2 regions of the Rossellomorea sp. QJM3NY_18 genome follow, and region 1 is predicted to be linked to the other one. Evidence: riboswitches for the same ligand, from Rfam matches in the RefSeq annotation. Region 1 holds a riboswitch; the other holds the start of a gene.

Region 1 (7,367 bases):
GTCAAAAGCTTTCATTGATCGGACTGAAAAGCGACCTTGCGAGAAAATTGATATACAAGGACCCGGAGCAGGCCCGAAGTGAATTACAGGATGTTCAACAAACGGCAAGAACCGCATTAAGTGAGGTCAGGACGATGGTCTCCCAGATGAGGGGAATTCGTTTGAAAGACGAAATCGTCAGGGTCAAACAACTCTTAAAAGCCGCAGAAATCGAATTCCGTATGACTGATGACACCGCTATCCCTCAAACTTCACTCTTTTTGGAAAACATCTTGAGCATGTGCTTGAAAGAGGCTGTGACCAATGTGGTGAAACATAGCAAGGCTTCTACCTGTGAACTGAGTATTGAAGAATCGGAAAAAGAAATGACCATTGTTGTGAAAGATAATGGTGTGGGAATCGGAAGTGATTACACACAATCCAAAGGCAGTGGCCTGATCGGGATGAGAGAGCGATTGGAATTTGTCAACGGAAGCCTTGATATTGTTTGGGTGGATGGCACCACCTTGATCATGCGGGTACCGAAAGTAATCAAGCAGACAGACAGGGAGGGAATGGAATGATTCGAATTGTGATTGCGGAAGATCAACGGATGTTGTTGGGCGCATTGGGATCCCTATTGAGCCTGGAAGATGATATGGAAGTGGTTGGAAAAGCAGGCAATGGAGAAGAAGCCATTTCCCTCGTTCATGAACTGAAGCCGGATATTTGTATCATGGATATAGAAATGCCAGAAAAGACCGGACTAGAAGCGGCAGAGGAATTAAAGGGGCAAGATTGTAAGGTGATCATCCTTACAACCTTTGCCAGATCAGGCTATTTTCAGCGTGCATTAAAGGGTGGAGTGAAGGGATATTTGTTGAAGGACAGTCCCAGTGAAGAACTGGCGAACTCTATCCGGCTTGTGATGGATGGTAAGCGTATATACGCCCCTGAGCTGATGGATGACGTATACAGTGAAGAGAATCCCCTAACAGACCGGGAAAAAGAAGTGTTGGAGCTGGTTGCCGACGGGAAAAACACAAAAGAAATCGCCGATGAACTAAAGCTCAAAACGGGAACGGTCCGGAACTATATTTCCACGATCCTCGACAAGCTGGAAGTGAAAAACCGAATCGAAGCCATCACCCAATCGAAAGAAAAGGGATGGTTTAAATAAAACGAGGGACGGACCTTCTTGCAGCTCCGTCCTTTTTATAGTTTTTCATTAAGTTGAATATTTATTCGTCTCTAATAACAAGGAGAAAATAGATTGAAGATCTTTTTTCGGAAAATTTTTTTGTGAGATTTATAATGCTGCACCTTTTGCTGTCATTGAATCCGACAGCAAATCTGAAACCGTTAAAGAATCGTTATTTGTTTAAATTGTGTTGACAACTCATTGAATCATGATACGATAACATCGAAAACAAAATTTCATAAGACGATCCACTAGGGGTGCCTTCTAAAAGGCTGAGATTAAAGTGTGACTTTAAGACCCTTTGAACCTGATCTGGTTGAGACCAGCGTAGGGAAGTGGTGTTTGACGGTCGCAAAGAATACAATTCTATTATTCTGATCTCAAGCCACTTTCTGTATGCTGTATGCATCACGGGAAGTGGCTTTTTTTGTTGCCCATTTCGGGTCGTCTGGAAAAGGAGTAGGAAATCATGTCATTTTCAACCGTTTTACGAAACGAAGTCAAGGACATTTGGGATGCAAGCTTTCATCACCCTTTCGTTAAAGGAATCGGGGATGGAACACTCCCCATCGAGAAGTTCAAGTATTATCTTTTGCAAGATGCCTATTACCTTTCACATTTCTCGAAGGTGCAGGCGCTTGGTGCATCAAAGGCAATGGACCTACATACGACATCACGAATGGCAGCGCACGCTGTAGGAACCAATGAAGCAGAGCTTTCACTCCATGAAAATTTCTCCAAACGATTAGGCATCACAGAAGAGGAAAGAAAGAATTTCAAACCAGCCCCTACAGCGTACGCTTATACGTCACATATGTATCGTTCCGCGCGATATGGAGGTTTAGCTGATATCCTGGCAGCGATTCTCCCCTGCTACTGGCTCTATTACGAGATAGGGGAACGCTTGAAATCATGCAAGCCGGGAGAGCCCGTTTACCAGGAATGGATTAAGGCATACGGAGGAGACTGGTTCAAAGAGTTAGTGGAAGAACAAATAAATCGGCTTGATGTATTGGCAGCAACCATGACTGAATGTGATAGAGAAAGAATGAAAGAAAATTTCATATTGAGCAGCATTTACGAATTGCAGTTTTGGGAGATGGCTTACACCCTTGAAAAATGGCCGTTTCAGCATGCACTCGGTGCCGGTAAAGAAATGAGTGAACAAAATGTCTAAATTAAAACTGACAGACATTTTAGTGACGGTGGTCATTTCCATCATGTTTGGTGTCATTTATAAGCTTTGGGGGCCATTTTATAACTTGTTAAAACCAATCGGATTGCATGCGGATCAATTTATCTATGGAATGTGGTTTATGGCGGCTACCGTTGCTTTTTTGGTCATCCGTAAACCTGGCGTCGCTCTTTTAGCCGAAATCGCCGCTTCTTCGGGAGAGTTTCTTATGGGTTCTGAGTGGGGACTCGAGGTCCTTTTATTCGGAGTCATTCAAGGATTGATGGCAGAATTGGTTTTCTTAGTAGCGAAATATAAACGCTATGATCTTTCAATTATATGTTTTGCAGCGGTCGGGTCATCATGTGGCTCCATCTTCATGGATTACATGAAAGGGTATATGGGGGATTTGGTTTTCTGGAATCTGTCATTATTTGTCGTTGCGAGATTACTGGGGTCCATTGTCATCGCAGGTGCAGGTTCATTTTATTTGGTCAGGGCCCTCGAGAAAACCGGAGTCACAAGTCTAGTCAGACGTGCAAGTCAGGATGATTACGATGTATTGAACCATTAAAGGGGTGATGCTTATGCATGTCGAAAACCTTCGCCTTACTTTTCCCGGATCGGAAAAACGGATGTTTAATGATGTCAGTCTGTCTATCAATGAAGGGGAGAAAGTATTGCTATTGGGACCATCAGGATATGGTAAATCAACACTTCTCCATGTTTTATCAGGGGTGATCCCCCGATCTGTGGATGTTCCCATGAGAGCTGCTAAATTGGAGGTGTCTGATTCTTATGGCTATGTATTTCAGGATTCGGACTCGCAATTTTGTATGCCCTTCGTGGATGAAGAATTGGCCTTTGTGCTGGAGAATTTACGGACTCCCCGTGAAGAAATGAAAGGAGAAATACGACAGCTGCTATCGGAGGTGGGACTGGAACTTGATGATCCCCACACGAAAATCTCAACATTATCAGGAGGCATGAAGCAGAAATTGGCCATTGCTTCGGCACTTGCCTTGACACCCGATACTTTGTTCCTGGACGAACCGACTTCATTGTTGGATGAGCAAAGTACAAAGTCTGTCTGGAAAACAATCAAAGAGGTCTTTTTAAATAAAACCTTGGTGATCGTAGAGCATAAACTTGATCATGTTCTTGACATGATCGATCGAATCATTCTTTTCGATTCAAATGGAACCATTATGGCGGATGGAGCGAAAGAGTGGATATTGAACCATTACAAAGGTACGTTGAAGAACTTGGGTGTCTGGTACCCGGGCGCGTGGGAGGAATATCTGTCATCCCGTCAAATGAGGGAGATTCCTCCGTTCGGACCTGTGATTGCAAGAATGGAGGACTTCAAAGGCTATATTCAAAAAGAAGAGAAGATTCTTCTTCCACTTGCTTCGATTCGTAAAGGGGAATGGATTGCCATTACAGGAAGGAATGGTGCAGGGAAATCAACGTTACTGCACAGTCTAATGAAATTCATTTATACAAGCGGGACGTACGAATTAAACGGAATACAGATGAAAGGGAAAAAGATCCCCCAAGATTGTGCGTTTGTTTTTCAAAATCCAGAATTACAGTTTGTCACTCATAGCGTTTATGACGAATTGGCCTATAGTTACCGGCTAAAGAACTTGAATGAAGAGAGTGTGGAGAGAAAGGTTTATGAGCTACTCCAGCGATTCAACCTTCGTTCATTTAAGGAACATCATCCTTATTCTTTATCTGTGGGTCAAAAACGCAGGTTAAGTGTTGCAGCATCCATCGTTCCGAATAAGAAGATTCTGTTATTGGATGAACCGACTTTCGGACAGGACGCTCATAATACGTTTGAACTGATCGAATTGCTTCTGGAGTTACAGCGTGAAGGCGTAACCATATTGATGGTGACTCATGATGTTAGAATCATCCGACACTTCGCAACCAGGATATGGACAATTGAAAAAGGAAGACTGGTTCAAGATGTGGATGTAGAAGTAGTGAGGAGTGAAGCATTATGAATATGGAAATGGTTCATAAACACACCTGGCTCCATCAGATTAACCCGAGTATGAAATTGATTGTGATGATCACACTTTTTCTATTTTTATTATTCGTTCATTACCTGAATTGGCTAGTGTATTTGACGTTGTTCACTTTCCTCTTATTGGGGTCATTCTCTGGATATTCAATGAGGTTAGTACTATTGATGGCCCTGCCATTCTTTCTTGTCTTTCTCTCTACGGCATCCTCGATGATCATGTTTGGAAAAGGAGAGACGAAGTGGCTTACTTGGGGGATGATTCAAGTAACGGAGGAAAGTTTTTACAGGGGGATTCATATAGGGTTGAGGGCATTCCTATTCGCTCTTTTAGGTCTCTTATTTGCTCTGACGACAAGACCTGTCCTGCTGTTTTATTCACTTATGCAGCAATTGGGACTTAAGCCGAAGTATGCTTATAGTTTTATGGCCGGGATAAGGCTGATCCCCATCATGCTGGAAGAATTCAATATCATTCGGAATGCACGGAAAGTCAGGGGTACACGGGAACGAAAAGGTATTAAGAGACTAATCCATATCATCCAGTCCTATTCCATCCCCTTAATCGCACAAAGCATCAGAAGGGCTCACAGAATTGCAGTTGCCATGGAAACAAAAGGATTTGAGGGCGATGGGGAGAGAACCTATTTCTACAAAGTAGGATTTTCAAAATGGGATGGCTATTTTATTGGGACTATTATCCTCATGATTTCAGTAAGTTACGTACTTTCTATATATCTACCAATTTTTCCGACGGGAGATGTTCGCTATGGAAATTGAAAAGAGAAGAGTACTACATGTCATTTCCACTGGTCAGCAATCAAGGGAAGAATTGGTGAAAATCTCGAGAACCATCCACCCCTACATCGATATGCTTCATATTCGTGAAAAAAGCTGGACAGGTGCGGAGCTGGCTGAAGCCGTTGATGAATTAACAGCTGCGGGTGTTCCAGTAAGGAAGCTCTACATCAATGACCGGGTAGACATCGCTTATATAAAACACGTGAGAGGGGTCCAACTTGGGCATCATAGTGCTCCTGTTGGCTTAGTGAAGGAAAGCTTTCCATCTTTGCAAATCGGATCATCGGTGCACAGCATGCAGCAAGCACTTCTGGCATATGAACAAGGGGCAGATTTCCTTCTTTTTGGGAATGTTTATGAAACAATGTCGAAACCCGGAAAACAAGGCACAGGGATTGTCAATTTGGAAGACGTTGTTCAGAACATCTCCCTTCCCATTATTGCCATCGGGGGCATTACACCTGGACGAGTGGATGACATTATAAGAACAGGTGTAAAGGGTATAGCGATATTATCAGGTATATTCCTTTCTGAAGACCCTCTTGAAGCAGCAAGGGCTTATTATGAGGCAATCCATAAGGAGGTGAAACAACTTGGTGAAACAATATGATGTGATGATCGTAGGCGGAGGAGTAATCGGCTGCTCCATTCTGTATCAGCTTTCGAAAAGAGGGAAGAAAGTATTGTTGATTGAGAAGAATCAATTGGCATCCAGAGCCTCGGGAGCAGCAGCGGGAATGCTTGGGGTTCAAACGGAATTAAAGGGAGGAAGCCCTCTCTATCGACTCGCGCAGAAAAGCCGCAATATGTACCCGGTTCTTGCACAGGAATTAAAAGAAGTAACCGGTATGGATATAGAGTATGTGGAAAATGGAATGATCAAGTTGGCAAGGACAGAGGAAGAGGCACAGACTTTAGTAAGGGTTGCTTCCCAATCGGATGAGAGTGAAGAAGTAGAGTGGTTATCCCCTCTAAAGCTATCAGCCTTCGAACCTCATCTTTCGAAACAGGCGAGAGGTGGTTTATTCATTCCACGGGATGGGAACGTATCGGCACCCAAGCTGACAGAAGCGTTGGGGCTCGCGTCAGTGAGATTAGGGGCTGATGTCAAGGAGTATACGGATGTATATGACTTTAATGTGGAAGGAAGCAGGATATCGGGAGTTCAAACGTCTGTCGGTCCCATTTATGCATCTGAAATAATCGTTGCAGGCGGTGCGTGGAGTCAATCTCTATTGGAGAGAATCGGTGTGACAATTCACTCTTATCCTGTCAAAGGGGAATGCTTTTCGGTGAAATATTCCCGGAAACTGGTGGAGAGGACCATTTTCACTGAAGGATGCTACATTGTTCCAAAGGTGGGTGGTCGATTTCTAATAGGAGCTACAGAACATGCTTATACCTTCGATGAAACCATTTCCGTAAGTGGAATGATGAATTTGATGAATAAAGCTACAGACATTCTTCCTGACCTGATACATGCTGATTGGGATAAAGCCTGGTCGGGGATACGGCCTCAAACACAAGGAGGACTTCCTATTATCGGAAGGAGCGAAAGGTGGGAAGGTCTCTCCATTGCAACGGGCCACTACCGGAATGGCATTCTCCTTGCTCCCATAACAGGACTCATGATGGCAGAGCTGATGGAAGGCAAAAAGAATCCATTACTACATTCACACATGGGGAGTTTTAGAAAATGGAATTAAGGATAAATGGACAGCTCGTGACAGTGCCGGAAACAATCGCTACAATAGAAGATCTTTTAGATCATTTCAAACTGAAGAAGCGAACGATTATGGTTGAACAGAATCACACTATATTAAGAAAAGAAGAACATGAGAAGGCACCAGTTGAAAATGGAGATTCCATTGAACTGGTCCAATTTGTAGGAGGCGGTTGACATGTTAAAAATCGGAAACTATTCATTTCATTCCAGATTACTGTTAGGAACGGGTAAATATCCTGATTTTGATATTCAGAAGAAAGCGGTCGAGGTTTCTGGTGCAGAAATTCTTACGTTTACGGTAAGGAGAATGAATATATTCGAGCCCTCTCAACCCAACTTTTTAGAAAAACTGGACTTGGAAAGCTACTCGTTATTACCGAACACTGCAGGTGCAAAAACGGCGGGCGAAGCGGTGCGGCATGCTCGGTTAGCCAGAGCCTCAGGACTTTGT
Region 2 (7,367 bases), 960 kb from region 1:
ACGGGCCATATCCAATAGACGGTCTATCCCAAGGATCAAACCTATCCCTTCAACTGGAAGATTGACACTGCTTAATACCATGGCCAGGAGGATCAACCCGACTCCCGGCACCCCTGCTGTACCGATACTTGCAAGTACGGCTGTAAGGACGACGGTAATCAGCTGTTCCATGGATAAATCCACATTATATACCTGAGAGATGAACACCGTGGCCACCCCTTGCATGATGGCCGTACCATCCATGTTGATCGTGGCTCCCAGGGGTTGAACGAATGAGCTGACCGACTTTGAGACACCCAGTCGCTGCTGGGCAACGTCCATTGAAATCGGAAGGGTTGCATTACTGCTGGATGTACTGAATCCGACACTCATGGCAGGACTGAAATTCTTGAAGAACCAAATTGGGTTCTTCTTTGCGAGTAAGAGTATCGTTCCGCCATACGTAATAAATGCATGAACAAGTAAAGCCGCTAATACGACTACGAAATAAAGCCACATCGCTTTCAGGGCACTGGAACCCTGACTGCCGATTGCCGAAGCGATCAATCCAAATGTTCCGTATGGAGCGAATTTCATCACAAGGGTCACGAGATACATCATCAGGTCGTTTCCTTGCTCCACAAGTTTCAGGATTCCTTTTGTCTTATCACCCAGAGCCGTCAATCCGAATCCGATGAAGATGGCAAACGCGATGATCTGGAGCATATTGCCCTCGGTCATGGCCGTTAAAGGGTTTTTAGGGATGATGTTCATAAGTGTTTCGCCTACAGGAGGAGCCTTTTCTGTTTTAAAGCCCTCTGATTGAGAGGCGTCGATTCCTTCCACCAATCCCGGATCGATGATGTATGCCAGAGTCAAACCGATGACAATGGCGATACAGGTTGTCAGTAAAAAGTAAACGATCGTCTTTAATCCGATTCTTCCAAGCTTCTTCGGGTCCCCTAATCCTGCCGATCCAAGGACGATGGAAAGAAAAACAATCGGCACGACAAGCATACTGATCAGGTTGAGGAAAATCTTGCCTAGAGGTGTGAACAGATAAGGATCTAATATATCGAATAAATCTTTTGCAAATATGTTCAGAATCAATCCTACTACGGCCCCTAATATCAAGGCTGTAATAATCTTTGTTGTCAAATTAAATTTCATAGATGTACCTCCCTATAATTTTCCAAATAGTATAAAGATATTACCCTTATATCATTTTTATAAAACCAAAAATTTTTAGAACTTTTAATGAATGAATTTCTCTGATGTCATCCCCCGGCTGCCTAGTTCGTTCAAGAACTTCATTCTCCTTCCCCCATTATACTGATTTTTTATTAAATGAAAGAAGGTTGACGAAGATTCACATCGAATTTACTAGATTTACGGCTCGAGATTTCATAATTTCAGGCAGTTCAATGAATCCATTCTACCAAGAAAGCCTTTCCAAAAATTTCTTTTCGCATTTCATGGATTATCTTTTACGTGATTGGGTAAATAGTAATAACAGCATGAAATAGAAAGGAACATACGATTATGAATAAAACCGTCTATTTTCTTTCAAGTAGTCAACAGCGCAGCTTGATGGCTGAGGGCTGGGCAGAGAAGCTCCAAGTGTCGGATTGGTCTTTTAAAAGTGCCGGATGGGTTGCTGATAGCCGTGAGGAATTCAGCGTTCTGGCAATGAAAGAATTATGTATCGATATCAGTTCATTTCCTCTTTCGCGCATTGAAATGAAGGAACTTGGTGAGGCCTCGGTTATCGTTGCGATTCAGGATACAGAATATGATGATAAGATCGAACTTCCCTCTGAATTAGAAGAAAAAGTCATCTATTGGAACTTACCGAATCCACGAAAGCGTTCTGCGACATTGATTGAAGAATGGGTACACTACCAGGAAATTTGTGACGAAATTGCTATGCGGGTAAAGGATTTGGAACATTTACTCCCACAATTACATTAAGAGGACTGATTACAACGGTACGTTTAATGTAATCAGTCCCTTTTTTTTTACGTGAAATATTCCAGCTTTGCTTTCGGAAACTGCTTCTCCATATAAGCATACAGATGATCTTTGATTTCCTGCTCTTCATCCTTCTGGTATATATACTTACCGATTCCATATTTACCCCATTTGTATCGGCGTTCTTCTTCATTTAATTCTAGCTTCGTCATCGGGTAATTCTTCTCGATCACCCTTTTAGCCGGCTTCGTGAAACGGTGCTGGATAAATTCGAATGTTAAATCCTTTTTAGCTTCTTCCGGAAGGCGCGCTTCGAGGTGTTCGAACATTTGCTTATACCCTTCCTGCCATCCTTCATGTATATAAATGGGAGCTACGATAAAGCCCAAGGGATACCCTGCCCTGGCAACCTTACCGGCTGCTTCCAACCTTTTATCCAGTGGGGATGTACCCGGTTCAAAATTCTTGATGACATAGTCTGCGTTGATACTGAAGCGGAATCTTGTCTTCCCATTATGTTTCGCATCCAGCAAATGATCAACGTGATGAAATTTGGTGACGAAACGTAACTTACCATACTCCGATTCACCAAAATGTTCGATCGCGCGCTTTAACGTATGCGTGAGATGGTCCACGCCGACGATATCAGACGTACACGCTGCTTCAAAACGCGTGAATTCAGGTGCTCTTTCCTCTATATACCGATCTGCCGCCTCAAATATTTCATCTACATTCACATACGTACGAATATAAGGTTTACTACCCATCGTCGTTTGAAGATAACAATAATGGCAGTGCCCCATACACCCTGTCGCAAACGGGATAGCATACTCAGCTGACGGCTTGGATGTATCGAACTTAAGCGTTTTCCGCACGCCCACCACTAACGTTGATTTGGCGATCCTGTATTTTTGAAAATGATTCTCTCCAGGCAGATTTCGCACCTGATTGTGGGAGGTAGTATAACGGATTTCCACATCCATCTTCTCGAACTTTTCCTTTAGTTGCTTCCCTAATGGGTAATCCAGTGCATTGGGTTCAAAATAGACCAATTGAGGCACGAACGGTTTTACCATATTATTTCCCTCCTACAGGTCTCCAAATGTTTGTGAGTAGGCCTCTTCTGCTTCTGATTCTGTAGAATAGACGGCTACTTCATGTGTTAACGGATAATAGGTTTCATAAAGAAATAATGCTAATTCGTTTGGGTTTTCCGGATCGTGCACAACCGCTGCTTCCTGCACATTGGCCACACTTTGTGTATGTGGGTTGCGGTAAATCACGTAAACAACATCGCCAGCTTGATATGGCATATAGTGATCGTTCAATTCCATTTTCCTCACCTTTTCCTATCATTCATTACTTTCATTTTCTGTCAATCGAGATAGAAATATGATGGTAAAAGATGTTTAATCGTATTCCGGCAAATAAAAAGAGGCCTCCCTTGGCACCGGAAACCTCTTTTTCTATACCCTATAAAATTCTATGGGCAACAATAAGCAATGATTTACACATATTGAGACAATTCCTCAAAAATACCCGTTTTCCATTTCAGGAACTCCTCGGTCAGAAGGATTTCTTTTTCACGCGGTCGCGGAAATGGCACATTGAACTCCTTTTGCACACGGGCCGGTCTGGTTGATAACACAATAATACGGTCCGACAAGAAGAGTGCTTCGTCGATATTATGAGTGACAAACAGTACCGAACTTAAGTCTTCCTCCCATATGGAAAGGAGCCACCTCTGCATGTCCAGTCGGGTAAATTCGTCGAGGGCAGAAAATGGTTCATCCAGGCATAAAAAGGATTGAGGACTGACCAGTGCACGAATAAAAGCGACACGTTGTTTCATCCCTCCTGAGAGATCCTCAGGATATGCGTCCTCATAGCCCTTTAAGCCGGCACGTTCAATCATCCCCATCGCCATTTCCTTATCCCTCTTTCCGTGTAATTCCTGACCAAGCATCACATTCTCGATCACCGTTCTCCACGGTAAGAGGGACGGACTTTGTGGCATATAGCTGATGGATCCTCTACGGCCATTTATCGACTGTCCATCGAGCTTTATATCTCCTGAATCTGGTGCGAACAATCCACCGATCACGTGAAATAACGTACTTTTACCACTTCCGGAAGGGCCAAGAATAGAAACGAACTCACCTTCCCCCACTTGAATGGAAAGATCATCGAGAATCAATTCACCATCAAAGGATTTGGACATATTTTGTATTGATAGCATCGTCATATTATTTGTCCTCCTTTCGATTCCACTTCACCATGATTTTTTCTAATAGTACGATGATTCCAAAGAACAGCAGGCTGAGGAGCATGATCATGAAAATGGCGACAAACACCCTGTCGGTCCTGAAGGAAGAGGATGCAAGTGTCATATAGACGCCAATTCCTTTTTGAGCACCAAGCCACTCCGAAATGACCGCACCCATGACACTATAGGTAGCTGAGATTTTCAAACCGGAGAAGATGGAAGGCAGTGCATGTGGCCACTCCACTTTCCGGAAAATCTGCCCTTTTGTTGCACCTGACATTTTCATATAAAGGATGTACTCCCCATTCGTCTGTCTGAACCCATCCATCGCCGAAACGGCAACAGGAAAGAAACAGATCAAGGTAATGACGATGATTTTGGGCAGGAGTCCAAATCCGAACCAAATGACAAGGAGAGGAGCCAAGACAATGATGGGTATATTCTGGGACAAGATCATGAGTGGATAGACCGCTTCCCTTACCTTTGGCAGGAGATGCAGTATGACCGCTGTCACGAGTCCAATTGAACAGCCAATCGCAAACCCTGTGATTGTCAGCAATGCCGTTGATGAGAAATGTCCCTTGAACTCAGACCACGAAGCCATTCCTTCTTCCCATATCTCTGAAGGCGACGGCATCAGCCAGGCTGGCACCTCAAATACGTTAATAACAACTTCCCAGATAATGAATAAAAGGATGAGGACCAAGAAGGGTCTCCATCCTTTTGAAATCCAAGTTCTCATCCTTTATATTTCTCCGTTAAGTCGTTCATTTCGATCCCATCCGGCTGGTACAATACTTTGATTTGGGAAATGACGTTTTTGCTTCCCATTTCAATCATTCGTTCATTCATTTGTTCAATCACCTTGAATAATTGTGACAGATTCCCCTCCATCGTCGTTTCCAAAGGATGGACTTCATATCGTATTCCCGATTTTTCGATGATTGCGATCGCTTCATCCACATATGGAATCACATCTTCACCGTTCTTTGTCTTCGGAATGATTTGTATACTTACAAGTGCGTTCCCCATTTTGTTCACCCCTTATTTTGGTAAGAATTCATTCGTGAATGCTTTCTTGCTTTCGAGTTTCTTATCTAATAAATCATTTTTATACATCCATGACGCATAGTTCTCCCAGACTTCCAGTTTCTGCTCTCCCCATCGATCAGCATCATCTTTATATCTGGGTGCGAGCCACTCCTGACTCTTCATGACTAATTCTTTATCAAGGTCTGGAGCTGCATCCAACAGAATCTCCCCCGCCTCTTTCGGGTTGTCAATCGTATATTGATACCCTTTGGAAGCAGCTGCCATGAATGCCTTGACCGTTTCAGGGTCTGAATCGATCATTTTTTCATTTGTTGTGAGGACTGGAGTGTAGTAATCCAGTTTATCGGAATAATCCTTCACATACATCATGTTCAACTCTTCTCCGCGAAGTTCTGCTTCGATTCCTGTCCACCCATAATAAATCCAGGCGAAATCCACGTCGCGTTTAACGGCAGTAAAGAAATCGGTGTCTCCCATATTTATGAATTTCACTTTTTCCACATCCGCGTTTTCTTGCTTCATGATTGAATCCATAACGGCTTTTTCCACGGGTGACCCCCAGCCGCCATAGCTTTTCCCTTCAAAATCCTTTGGTTTTGTAATACCCTTACTCTTCGGGGAAGCAAACCCTGACGTATTATGCTGAATAATGGCAGCGATGGATACGATCGGTACATCCTGAACCCTCGCTTGAGTGACACCCTCCTGATATCCAACACCGAATTCGGCTTTCCCCGATGCAACGAGCTGATCGGCACCTGCTTCTCCGGGCAGGATGATGTCTACGTCCAATCCCTGATCCTTGAAGTAGCCTTTTTCTTTCGCTACATATAATCCGGTGTGGTTGGTATTCGGTGTCCAGTCGAGGACGACACTTACTTTTTTAAGATTGTCCTTCTTCTCATCGGCTGTATCTTTTCCCCCATTACAGGCGGATAAAAGAAGTACAGAGCAGATGAGGAACATCCATTTTTTCATGGTGATTCCTCCTTCGATCTTTTGCGGTGTAACGTTTCATTCCATTATTCTTCGCTTATTATTGAGAATGAATGTAAACCAATGGCAGTTTGAGACGCATTGCCCGGGATACAACAAAAAAACGCCCCAAGCTTCAGCCGCGGGACGCATCGTTAAACAGGTTATGTATCGTTTAAGAGAATGTTTCCTACGCTGGTATCAGCCAGTTCAGGTTCAAAGGGTCAGTATCTACACGATACAATCTCAACCGGCCACTCCGGTCCCCCTACACGTGGAATATGAAATTAAACGTTATCTTCCTCCCTACTTTGCCATAGAACGAAAGGTTATTCAAGCTTTTCCTTCTCATATTGAAATACTCCATGGAAATGAACGGATCCAATCAGTTTCTCGATGAAATCCATGCAGGAAGAACCAGCTTCTGGATGTCCTTGTTGAAAGTAAAAAAAGGCATATTGCAGTAGAAAGAGAATGACTAGTGAAGGCACGATCCTTTTCTCTCCTGCAGTCAAAGGATCCTGGCTTTCATATCCTTTCATAAAAGCCAAGATCCAATTAATAGAATGATCTTTTTTCTCCTCTGGGACCATTTTAAGCATCCCTGCGAGGAAGTAGCCGATGTCAGTGATCCTGGGTGCCGTCCGGATCCGTTCAAAATCAATGATCCCGCTCACTTCTCCTCCCTGCATCAAAATATTCCCGGGATTGTAGTCGCTGTGAACGAATTGCTGGGGCAAACACTCATAGGGTTTCCAACACCCCTTCATCCTCGATAGGATCCCTTGCCCCCTTCTCCCGATCGATTCAGAACCAAGCTCCTTCACCCACTCTCTTACATGCCGTTCAATCTCCCAGCCCTTCACTTCATTATGACACCGGTATTCTTTAAGGATAAGATGCAGGGATGCAAGGTATGTTCCTGCATTTGTGAGAGAGGCGATGGAAAATTTCTTCAATGGCGTTCCTTCGAGTGCTTCATATAAAGAATAGATTCGTTCTCCTTCTTTTACATACGGAATTTGTGAGGAAGTTAAAATAGGAGATTCAACGTTCTGGTGATGATTCAATAAATATGAGGTTAGATAGAACTCCTCCATTCGATTTTCAATGGAAAAATACT

What was found. Region 1 has a riboswitch for thiamine pyrophosphate ahead of tenA (thiaminase II). Riboswitches for the same ligand answer to the same signal wherever they lie in the genome.
Region 2: another riboswitch for thiamine pyrophosphate. It lies ahead of AC0VXY_RS06845 (ABC transporter substrate-binding protein); the one in region 1 lies ahead of tenA (thiaminase II).

The regions. Positions count from the first base shown of each region.
Region 1 is NZ_CM149659.1:2,274,116-2,281,482, reverse strand. It holds gene AC0VXY_RS11660 (sensor histidine kinase) at 1-563, shown strand, start outside; gene AC0VXY_RS11655 (response regulator) at 560-1,159, shown strand; TPP riboswitch at 1,424-1,531, shown strand; gene tenA (thiaminase II) at 1,650-2,357, shown strand; gene AC0VXY_RS11645 (ECF transporter S component) at 2,350-2,928, shown strand; gene AC0VXY_RS11640 (ABC transporter ATP-binding protein) at 2,942-4,369, shown strand; gene AC0VXY_RS11635 (energy-coupling factor transporter transmembrane component T family protein) at 4,366-5,169, shown strand; gene tenI (thiazole tautomerase TenI) at 5,159-5,800, shown strand; gene thiO (glycine oxidase ThiO) at 5,787-6,896, shown strand; gene thiS (sulfur carrier protein ThiS) at 6,887-7,090, shown strand; gene AC0VXY_RS11615 (thiazole synthase) at 7,092-7,367, shown strand, end outside.
Region 2 is NZ_CM149659.1:1,318,790-1,326,156, reverse strand. It holds gene AC0VXY_RS06880 (dicarboxylate/amino acid:cation symporter) at 1-1,149, opposite strand, end outside; gene AC0VXY_RS06875 (low molecular weight phosphatase family protein) at 1,522-1,950, shown strand; gene splB (spore photoproduct lyase) at 1,998-3,026, opposite strand; gene AC0VXY_RS06865 (transcriptional regulator SplA domain-containing protein) at 3,039-3,284, opposite strand; gene AC0VXY_RS06860 (ABC transporter ATP-binding protein) at 3,458-4,195, opposite strand; gene AC0VXY_RS06855 (ABC transporter permease) at 4,197-4,958, opposite strand; gene AC0VXY_RS06850 (thiamine-binding protein) at 4,955-5,248, opposite strand; gene AC0VXY_RS06845 (ABC transporter substrate-binding protein) at 5,261-6,247, opposite strand; TPP riboswitch at 6,415-6,524, opposite strand; gene AC0VXY_RS06840 (phosphotransferase enzyme family protein) at 6,574-7,367, opposite strand, start outside.